2 regions of the Neorhizobium sp. LMR1-1-1.1 genome follow, and region 2 is predicted to be linked to the other one. Evidence: riboswitches for the same ligand, from Rfam matches in the RefSeq annotation. Region 2 holds a riboswitch; the other holds the start of a gene.
What was found. Region 2 has a riboswitch for S-adenosylmethionine ahead of metA (homoserine O-acetyltransferase MetA). Riboswitches for the same ligand answer to the same signal wherever they lie in the genome.
Positions count from the first base shown of each region.

Region 1: linked by a shared signal. The riboswitch ahead of MRBLMR1_RS15200 (O-succinylhomoserine sulfhydrylase) and the one ahead of metA (homoserine O-acetyltransferase MetA) in region 2 are both predicted to bind S-adenosylmethionine.

Region 1 covers NZ_JBEGHE010000025.1:415,324-420,632, reverse strand. The annotation lists gene MRBLMR1_RS15230 (glycoside hydrolase family 5 protein) at 1-67, opposite strand, end outside; gene MRBLMR1_RS15225 (KTSC domain-containing protein) at 371-622, shown strand; gene MRBLMR1_RS15220 (Crp/Fnr family transcriptional regulator) at 706-1,437, opposite strand; gene MRBLMR1_RS15215 (hypothetical protein) at 1,609-1,761, shown strand; tRNA gene MRBLMR1_RS15210 (tRNA-Gly) at 1,888-1,961, opposite strand; gene MRBLMR1_RS15205 (2'-deoxycytidine 5'-triphosphate deaminase) at 2,081-3,172, opposite strand; SAM riboswitch at 3,250-3,327, shown strand; gene MRBLMR1_RS15200 (O-succinylhomoserine sulfhydrylase) at 3,375-4,553, shown strand; gene apaG (Co2+/Mg2+ efflux facilitator ApaG/CorD) at 4,773-5,165, shown strand; gene MRBLMR1_RS15190 (Hsp33 family molecular chaperone) at 5,176-5,309, opposite strand, start outside.
Region 2 covers NZ_JBEGHE010000058.1:121,472-126,780, reverse strand. The annotation lists gene MRBLMR1_RS25810 (prolyl-tRNA synthetase associated domain-containing protein) at 1-480, opposite strand, end outside; tRNA gene MRBLMR1_RS25805 (tRNA-Gly) at 736-810, shown strand; gene MRBLMR1_RS25800 (hypothetical protein) at 996-1,232, shown strand; gene MRBLMR1_RS25795 (aldose epimerase family protein) at 1,362-2,384, opposite strand; gene metA (homoserine O-acetyltransferase MetA) at 2,503-3,423, opposite strand; SAM riboswitch at 3,486-3,563, opposite strand; gene MRBLMR1_RS25785 (thiamine diphosphokinase) at 3,687-4,343, shown strand; gene MRBLMR1_RS25780 (ABC-F family ATP-binding cassette domain-containing protein) at 4,353-5,309, shown strand, end outside.

The DNA of each region.
Region 1 (5,309 bases), on a different contig from region 2:
AAGAAGCGGATGCCGGGAAGCTCAAAAATGCGATGAGGAGACCAAGGAATGCGGCAAACTTCGGCATGGAAATCCTTTTCCCGAAATAACGTGCGTCGTCAGAATTGTCTGGCGTCATCCATCACATCAATATGGGAAAGATGCCGCACGCATTCTCAAAAATCAAAGTCGAACCAAACTTCCGCTCACATTTCCGATATATACACTACACCAATGGAAACGGCCTCGCGTATTGTCATCATGATCTTCCAGACCCGCAACACAACAATCATTTTATTTTACTTGAATTTCATTTCCCAATCGCAGGCCTACACATGCAAGAACTGCCAAACATCTTGGTAGATGGATTCATCATTATTGACTCGATGGCATGCCCGACTATTTTCAATGCAGGGAGGCCGGCGAAACAGGATGGGAACTCATGCGTATCCATCTCAGATCAAAGCTTATCGATTCCGTCGAGTATGACGAAATGTCGTTCCGCATGACGGTATTCATGTCCAACGGGCAGGTTCGCGAGTTTTGCGAGGTTCCCGCCGTTGTCATCGCCGATCTGTGTGAAGCAAGCTCGCCTGGCAACTATTACATGCGCGCGATTCGTAATCGATATCCCGCGCCCTGAAACCAAGCCGGCATACCAACCGAGACGGGTGGTCGTTGATGGCCTTATCCGGCTGCGGTGCTGGAACGCTGAGACCACAGCCTTCAGTCTAGCCCAGAAAAAGCGAACAGCTCGGACATTCTGAGTTCCAGCTGCCACGGTGTAATTCGCCGCACCAAGCCCTTCTTCTCCAACGTTTTCATCGCTCGTGTTACGGTCTCCGCTGAAGTTCCGATGTGGTCAGCGATATCATGCCTGGATATTGGTACCGTAAGCACCTGATTTTCATCGTCGAAATGTTGAGCATGGCCGCAGCAGTCGACGAGAAAAACCGCGAGCCGTCGTGTAACGTCGAGTGCTCCCATAACAACAAGCCGCCGTTGAGCCAGCCGAATGTCATGACTGGCCTTTAAAAGCAATTTCTGCTGGATACGAGGGCGGCGTGGAAGATACTTCTCCAAATCCTTGATGGGAAATTTATACGCTGTGCAATTGGTTACGGCTTCCGCCGAGTTGAAAAAACAGCCATCACGAGGCAAACCGAAGAAGTCACCGGGCCAAAACAACGCCACGCTTTGTCGAACCCCGTTACGGATCGTATGCCTTCCCTGAACAACTCCCTCATCCAGATAATACAGATGTTTTGCTCGTTCGCCCTGCATGAAAATCGGAGCTGAGTGAGCCTTTACTGTGAGAAGTTCACCAAGCAGCAGAAGCTCAGTCCTCTCGCTAGGTAGCAGTTCGATAGTCGATCCATTTTGGTCACTCGACTGCCATGGATGTTCAGCCCGAAGAGCCAAACTCGGCTGATCGGTTCGCGCGGCACGGAATTTCATTTTAACCTAACAGTCTAGGTGGTCGCACAAAAGTCGCTCTCAAACTGACTTTTGTCAGTGCGTCGCACCTCTATCGCTGCAAGTTATGACCCGCTCCATCGGCAGATTCTTTGATTAGGAACAAGCGGATGGAATTTTACGCAGTGCGATAACCATTGCAGGGAGCCATGCTTGGAGGATTTCATCGCGCGCAAGAATATCGAGCGCTATAAAAAGCTGCTGGAGGAACGGAGCTGGACCGCTCTGGAGCGGCAAACGCTTTTAAACCTCATCCAAGAAGAAGAGCATAAGCTGATCAGCAAGGGGTCCGGCCGCGACAAATAAACCGCACCGCCTTTACCGAAAGTGGCGGTCACCGCGCATCGTTGCACGTAGCTACACGCACGCGCGTGCCTAACCTTATCTTCCTAGGCACTTTGTCATTTTAATAAACACTGATGGAAAAGTCGCTGGAGCGGGTGAAGGGAATCGAACCCTCGTATTCAGCTTGGGAAGCTGCTGCTCTACCATTGAGCTACACCCGCTTTCGCCTGCAGGTTTCCAACAACGGATCGCGGCTGTCAAGGGCGGTGGGCTGCCTGCGGCATCGGGATTGGTCGGGCAGATACGGTTCGAAACGCCCAACCGGGATCGAGCGTGATGCTCAGCCGCGGAAATGTTTCGACAGTTTCAGACCCTGCGCCTGATAGTTCGAGCCGAGACCAGATCCATAGAGACCTTGCGGAGCTTCCAGCATATGCTCGTAGACGAGGCGTCCGACGATCTGGCTGTCTTCGAGGATGAAGGGCACCTCGTGGCTGCGGACCTCCAGGACGGCGCGGCTGCCTCGTCCGCCTGCGGCTTCGTGTCCGAAGCCCGGATCGAAGAAGCCGGCATAATGGACACGGAATTCGCCGACCAGCGGATCGAAAGGGGTCATTTCGGCGGCATAAAGCGGCGGCACATGCACGGCCTCGCGGGAGACGAGGATGTAGAACTCATCCGGATCGAGGATCAGCTCGTTGCGGCCGCGGCTGTAGAGCGGCTCCCAGAAATCGAAAACATCGTGCTGGGCCTTCTTGTCGACATCGACTACGGCCGTGTGATGCTTGCCACGATAACCGATCAGGCCATTCGCATCACCCTTGAGATCGATCGACAGCGCGATACCGCCGCCGGACACGTTCGGCGTCGAGGATGCGACCAGCGTTTCGGTCTCGTGCAGATGCAAGAGTTCAGGTTCTGACAGGAGGGCATTGCCGATGCGGAAGCGGATTTGCGACAGGCGCGAACCCTGTCGGGCTACGATCGGGAAAGTGCGCGGCGAGATTTCGAGATAGAGCGGGCCGCGGTAACCGACCGGGATCTTGTCGAATTCCTGCGCATGATCAGTGATGACGCGGGTGAAGATATCGAGACGGCCGGTCGAGGATTTCGGATTTGCCGACGCCGACATATTTGCCGGCAGATCGAGGCTTTCCATCAGCGGCACGATATAGACGCAGCCGGTTTCCAGAACCGCGCCCTCCGACAGATCGACAACATGCAGCTTCAACCGGTCGAGCTTATCGGAAACGAGGCTGTTTGGACCTGGCATGAAGGAGGCGCGCACGCGAAATGCCTTGGCACCCAGACGAAGGTCCAAGCTGGCCGGCTGAATCTGATCGCGGTCGAGATCCCGTTCGGAGACCAGCCGTCCCGTTTCGAAGAGCGCCGCAATTGCGCGGTCCGCCAGAATTCCCGTGTCGCGAGCCATGATCGTTTCTTTCAAAATTTGGCGGTGACAAAACCAAATGCAGGGCATTGACGCAAGCGAATGCGAGGCGTAAGCCAGCTTTATCCCGTGGTGATTTGCCGGTCGGCTTGCAGCCACGTTAAACAAGTGGCTAAAAAGACCGGGTTGCTAAAACCGGTCTGCTTTCGCGGCCGGTTTTTTTTGTTTTGGATTGAGGACTAGCATGACAAACAAATGGCGCCCGGCAACTACACTCGTCCACGGCGGTACGCTGCGTTCGCAATATGGCGAAATGTCTGAAGCGATCTATCTCACCCAGGGCTTTGCCTACGACAGTTCGGAAGCCGCGGAAGCGCGCTTCAAGGGCGAGACCGAAGGTTACATTTACGCCCGCTACGGCAGCCCGACCAATGACATGTTTGAAAAGCGCATGTGTGCGCTGGAAGGTGCGGAAGAAGCCCGCGCCACGGCATCCGGCATGGCCGCCGTTTCCGCCGCCCTGCTCTGCCAGCTGAAGGCCGGCGATCATATCGTTGCAGCCCGCGCGCTGTTCGGCTCGTGCCGCTGGGTGGTCGAGACGCTCGCACCGCGCTACGGCATCGAATGCACGCTCATCGACGGCCGCGATCTCGCCAATTGGGAGAAAGCGATCCAGAAGAATACCAAGGTGTTCTTCCTCGAAAGCCCGACCAACCCGACGCTCGAGATCGTCGACATTGCCGGCGTAGCAAAGCTTGCCAACCAGATCGGCGCAAAGGTGGTGGTCGACAACGTGTTTGCGACCCCGCTTTTCCAGAAGCCGCTGGAACTCGGCGCCCACATCGTCGTCTATTCGGCCACCAAGCATATCGACGGCCAGGGCCGCAGCCTTGCCGGTGTGATCCTCTCAGACAAGGAATGGGTGGACGAGCATCTGCAGGATTATTATCGCCACACAGGCCCGGCCATGTCGCCGTTTACCGCCTGGACGCTGATCAAGGGACTTGAGACACTACCGATCCGCGTCAAGGCGCAGACGGACAACGCCTCGAAGATCGCCGACTTCCTGGCAGAGCACAAGCATGTCGCCAAAGTCATCTATCCGGGCCGCAAGGACCATCCGCAGGCCGACATCATCGCCAAGCAGATGAGCGGCGGATCGACGCTGGTCTGCTTCGAGCTGAAGGGCGGCAAGGAAGCTGCCTTCAAGCTGCAGAACGCGCTGGACGTGGTGACCATCTCCAACAATCTCGGCGACACCCGCAGCCTGATCACGCATCCAGCAACAACGACGCACAAGAACCTCACCGACGAGGCGCGTGCAGAGCTTGGCATTTCGCCCGGCACCGTGCGCTTCTCGGCCGGCATCGAGGACGGCGAAGATCTGCTTGAAGATTTTGCCAAGGCTCTGACTTCTATCTGAGGTCTTTTCGGCCCGTCGATATGGTGAATCCGGTTTTCGGATTCACCATATCAGTTATCCCTAATTCCAAGAACAGATCACAGTTTCTCGCGTAAACCGCGAGTTTTCTTGACGTTCGATGCCGTGTGTACGATATGCGGGGATGTAGATTCCATGTTCTACGGCGTGGTTGACGTGCAAGAAACGATATCCGGCGCTGTAGTTTTGAGGTATTTGTCCATGTATCGCGCCCGGACAAGAGACATAGAAGTTGCCGTCGAGCCGTTCTATCTGGAGGAGCAGTCCAGTCCGGAAGAGAGCCGCTATGTCTGGGGCTATCGCATTGTTATCGAGAACCACTCGATCCATACGGTAAAGCTGGTTCACCGCTACTGGCATATTACCGACCAGAACGGTCTGGTCGACGAAGTGGACGGGCTTGGCGTCGTCGGAGAACAGCCGCGCCTGCAGCCGGGCGACAGCTATGAATATTCATCGGGCTGCCCACTGGACACGCCATCCGGCATGATGTTCGGCTATTACGACATGCAGACGGAAGAAGGCGAGGTCTTCAAGGTCGACATCCCCGCCTTCTCGCTGGATTCACCCGGGCTGAACCGGGTGCTGAATTGAGCCCTGCGGCTCAGGCCGGAGCGAATTCCGCCAATTCGTAACGATAGGTCGTCGAGCAGAATTCGCAGGTGACGGCGATCTGGCCGTCTTCCTGGCTTGCCTCGATTTCCTCCGCCGTGAAGCCGGCGAGCACGCCCTTGATCT
Region 2 (5,309 bases):
GTGACCGGTCGCCTCCAGAAAACGGATGAGATCGTTTCGTCCAATTGATGTCGTCGCATCATTGGAAAGCGGATGGCCGTTGATGATCTCGTGTTTCATCAGGTCTTCATCCAGCACAAAGGTGACATTCCTGTCCGTGTCGCAAAACGCGCCGAACACCGTCACCGAACCCGGCACGACGCCGAGATATTCGAGCATCATCTCCGGTCTACCGAACGAGACACGGCTCGACGCGCCGATGACCTTGTGAACCGTCTTGAGATCCACCACCGCATGCTCCTCGACCGTCAGGACGAAATACTGGTCCTTCTTGTCCTTCACGAACAGGTTCTTGGTGTGCCCGCCGGGAATCTGATCTCTCAGCTCCTGCGATTCGGCCACGGTGAAAACCGGCTCGTGCTGTTTCGTTGTGTGGGAAATGTCGAGACTGTCGAGAAAAGCGAACAGATCGGCGGCTGTCTTTGGCATATTTTCGGTCACATCCGGGATCGGGATTAGCGAGAGATGCGGACTATAAAGATAAGCCCGTCCACCTCCAAGCCATTCTCCACATAATCACCGAAAGCCAAAACCCCTGCAAAGCAAGGGACTTAGCGGAAAATGAAAAAATCTTTGCCCGGATCGTCATTTCTCTGTTGCATTTGAAAATCGTCTGGGCCATATAGCGCCTCGTCGGCGGCAACGAGCCACTGACCAGCCGGTTCCGAACTACCACACGGACCGACGGATTGATGAGCGGGTGTAGCTCAGTGGTAGAGCACAACCTTGCCAAGGTTGGGGTCGAGGGTTCGAACCCCTTCGCCCGCTCCAGTCCCTCCCAGGAAAAAGCAATCAGGCTGATGAAGCGTCGGATCAAACCTGACGCATAGCATTTTCTTGTAGATCCAGCCGTTTTTGATCTTTTCTCTGACCCGCCTCTGGAAAATCTTTTCGAGATTGACGATTGACTTATTCGCCCAAAGCAGAACAAACTGGGAACGAACAAGGATATCCAAATGGCCCACGCGGAAAAATTTATCGTCCTGCAATTCAAGAAGAACCGTGGCAATATCGTGCCGGGCGAAATGCGTCAGGCGTCAAACGCAGTATCTGCAGAAAAGATTGCCGCTGCCATGGCATCGCGTGTCGTGGGTGTAGCTGCTTATGCAGTGATGGTCGATGAGGAAACCGGCGACATGGCATCACCGCGTCTCATTGCCCAACACGGTGAGACGGCTGATATCGCCGCCTAATTCGCCGGGACACTGTGTGCTGCCCGCAAACAGGGAGCGCAACGCGGCTGAAAGCGGCTAACGGTCTTGCGGTGAACCGAGCAGGCGACACGCCCCTATTTCAGTTTCACAAGAAGCCGCCCCACCGCCTCAACTCTTCGAAAACACGTAATCCGTTTCCTGACGCAGCACTTCGCCTGGACGTAAGACCGCGTTCGGGAAATTCGCATGATTGACGGCATCCGGCCAGACCTGCGTTTCCAGGCACAGGCCGGCATAGTTTCCGTATCTACGGCCATCGAAGCCCGGCACCGGCACATTGACCATCACACCGGCATAAAACTGCACGCCCGGCTCGGTGGTCCTCACTTCCATTGAGACACCCGAATAAAGGCTGCGCACCAGCGCCACAGAGCGTTTGGCAACACGCTCGTTCGACAGGCAGTAATTGTGGTCAAACGGCACCTGGCGACCATCCTCGAGCGCACGCCGCACCGGCCCCATCTGCCTGAGATCAAAGGGCGATCCGGTCAGGTCATTGAGCTTGCCGGTCGGAACCAGCCTTGCATCGACATCCGTTATCCTGTCGGCGGCAATCATGATCTCGTGGCCGAAAATGTCTTCGCGGCCGTCGAGATTGAAATAGGAGTGCTGACAGACATTGGCAGGCGTCGGCTGGTCCGACAGGCTTTCATAGACGACCGAGAGCACGCCATCCGCCTTCAACCGGTAGGTCGCGGTCACCGTGCAATTGCCGGGATAACCCGCGCGCCCATCGGCATCGGTAATCGAAAGCACCACCCTGTCGAACTGATGTTCGACAATCGTCCAGTTGCGCTTTCCCATGCCGTCCGAGCCGCCATGCAGATGCGTGACACCGCGCTCGTTCAGTTCGAGCTGGTAATCGCGGCCATCGATCGAGAATTTTCCATCGCCGATCCGGTTGGCGCAACGGCCAGGCGTGGCACCGAAATAGGGTGAATATGCCGGATAGGAGGCGAAGTCGTCGAAACCAAGCACCAAAGGCGCATCATGCCCTTCAAGGCGCAGGTCCTGAATGACCGCACCCCAGGTCATTACATTGGCAGTCAGCCCGCCGCCGCTGATCTGGACGCGATAGACGGGCTCCCCGTCCTGCGTGGTGCCGAACACCTCGAATGCCTGCCCTGCCATGAGTTTCCTCCGCCGTTTTTATCGGCGGCAAACTGCGCGATTTGGCAAGGTCCCGCAATGGGAAACGGCGACGCGCGGCGTCTTTTCCCGACGCCGCCCCAGAAGCCACACCAAGCGCCTATTCGGTGCCAATCTTGTCCATGTCGTAATGGGTCGTCTGGTACATCTCGTTGATCCAGTTTCCGAATAGAAGATGCGCATGACTGCGCCACCGGTTCTGCGGCGTCAGCGTATCGTCGTTATGCGGAAAATAGTCATGCGGCATCTTGATCGGGATACCGGCATTCACGTCGCGAAAATATTCGTCCGCCAGCGAGGTGGAATCATATTCGACGTGGTTGAACATGTAGAGACGGTTACCTTTCTTCTCATGCACGAGGCAAAGGCCCATCTCGTCGGATTCCATCAGGATTTCCAGATCGGACTTCTTCTCGACATCCTCGCGACGCACCTCTGTCCAACGTGACACCGGCACCTGGAAATCATCGGAAAAGCCGTTGAGATAAACCGAGGCCGGCGCGAGATTGCGGTGACGGTAAACGCCGAAAGCCTTTTCAGTGAGTGCATGTTTCGGCACGTCGTGAAAATGGTAGATCGCCGCCATCGCGCCCCAGCAGACATTCATCGTCGAATGCACATTGGTCGTCGTCCAGTCAAAAATCTGGCGCATCTCGTCCCAATAGCTCACATCCTCGTAGTCCATCTGCTCCACCGGCGCGCCGGTGATGATGAACCCGTCGAACTTGCGGTCCTTCACCTCTTCCCAGGTGTGATAGAAGGAGAGCAGATGTTCCTCGGACGTATTCTTCGCCTTGTGCGTGCCGAGCCTTATCAGCGAAAACTCCACCTGCAGCGGCGAAGCGCCGACCAGGCGCGCCATCTGCACCTCGGTCTTGATCTTGTTCGGCATAAGGTTGAGAAGTCCGATCTGCAGCGGACGAATGTCCTGGCGCACGGCGACCGTTTCGGTCATGACGCGCACGCCCTCGGAAACGAGGGTGGTAAACGCTGGAAGCGTATCGGGAATCTTGATCGGCATAGTAAGGCCCCACAAACAAAAAGCCGGCAACGAAAAATCGCAACCGGCCCGTGGGAAGTGAAGTCTAACTTCTCGCGGCCCTTTAGCGACTTTTTTAACGTGGCTGCAAGCCGGCCGGCCAAATCACCACGGAAGTTCGGTTTATCAGATAATCCTTGCGAGAGCCTCCGTCAATGGGAGCAAATTTGACCTGACGCCACCATGGCGCGACCGAAATAGGCATATGCACTGTTTCCCTTCCGCTACCCTTTGCGCTATGGGCAATGCCCATGGCCAATTCGACCTTCACAATCCTGCTTGGCGGCAATCTTGTCGTCACCGATCGCGTCAGACATGCGATCGCGGGAAGCCGTGTGATTGCCGCAGATAGTGGCATGCGCCACGCGGCCGGGCTTGGTGTGATACCGGAACTCTGGGTCGGCGACTTCGACTCTTCCGACGAAGACCTGATCGCCCGTTTTCCCGAGGTGGAGCGAAAGACTTATCCACTGGCTAAGAACGAGACCGATGGCGAGATTGCCACGGCCGAGGCGATCGAACGCGGCGCAAAGCGTCTGATCCTGATCGGCGCACTTGGCGGCGAGCGTTCCGACCACGCGCTGCAGCATCTTCTGCTTGCCATGAGCCTTGCCGAACGCGGCTTCGACATACTTCTCGCCTCGGGTGATGAAGAGGCCATTCCCTTTCTGCCGGGCAAAAAAGCGATCGACCTCCCCAAGGACGCGCTGTTTTCCGTCCTCGGCTTTTCCGCCCTGTCGGGCCTCGACATTTTGGGCGCAAGATATCCCTTAAAGGATTTCTCGCTGCCTTTCGGTTCATCCCGCACGGTTTCGAATGTTGCGGAAGGGCCGGTCGAATTCCATCTAAAGAGCGGCAAGGCGATGATCCTTGCCCGTCCCCACGATTTTTCCGGAGCATAAACGGTCCTCATGGCACCTCCCATTCTCAAGCTTGACGACATCTTCCTGAGCTTCGGCGGCGCGCCGTTGCTGAACGGCGCAGGCCTGCAGGTGGAACCGGGTGACCGCATCTGCCTCGTCGGCCGCAACGGCTCTGGCAAGTCGACACTTATGAAGATCGCGGCCGGCATGGTCGAGGCGCAGTCGGGCGAAGTTTTCCGTCATCCATCTGCGACGATCCGTTATCTCGAACAGGCTCCCGATTTCGCCGGGTATTCGACCGTGCAGGCCTATGCCGAAGCGGGCCTCGGTCCGGGCGACGATCCCTATCGTGTCACCTATCTGCTCGAACATCTGGGCCTGACCGGCGAAGAAGATCCGAACCGGCTGTCCGGCGGCGAAGCGCGCCGTGCAGCACTTGCCCGTGTCATGGCACCGGAACCCGATATCCTTCTGCTCGACGAACCGACCAACCATCTCGACCTGCCGACCATCGAATGGCTGGAAGACGAGTTGCGCAAGACGCGCAGCGCACTTGTCGTCATCAGCCACGACCGTCGTTTTCTTGAAAAGGTCTCCAACGCCACGGTCTGGATCGATCGCGGCACCGCCCGAAGGCTGTCTCGCGGCTTCGGCCATTTCGAAGCCTGGCGTGATCAGGTTCTCGAAGAGGAAGAGATCGAACAGCACAAGCTCGGCAAGGCGATCGAGCGCGAAGAGCACTGGATGCGCTACGGCGTTACCGCACGACGCAAGCGCAACATGCGCCGTGTTGGCGAATTGCAGGCAATGCGCGCCGCCTATCGCGGCCATAACGGACCGCAGGGCAGCGTTCAGGCCTCGGTTGCCGAGGGTCGCGAGTCCGGCAAGCTGGTCGTTGAAGCCGAAAACATCACAAAGGCATACGAGGAGCGCACAATCGTGGCGCCCTTCTCCATCCGCGTGCATCGCGGTGACCGCATCGGTCTGGTCGGCCCGAACGGCGCC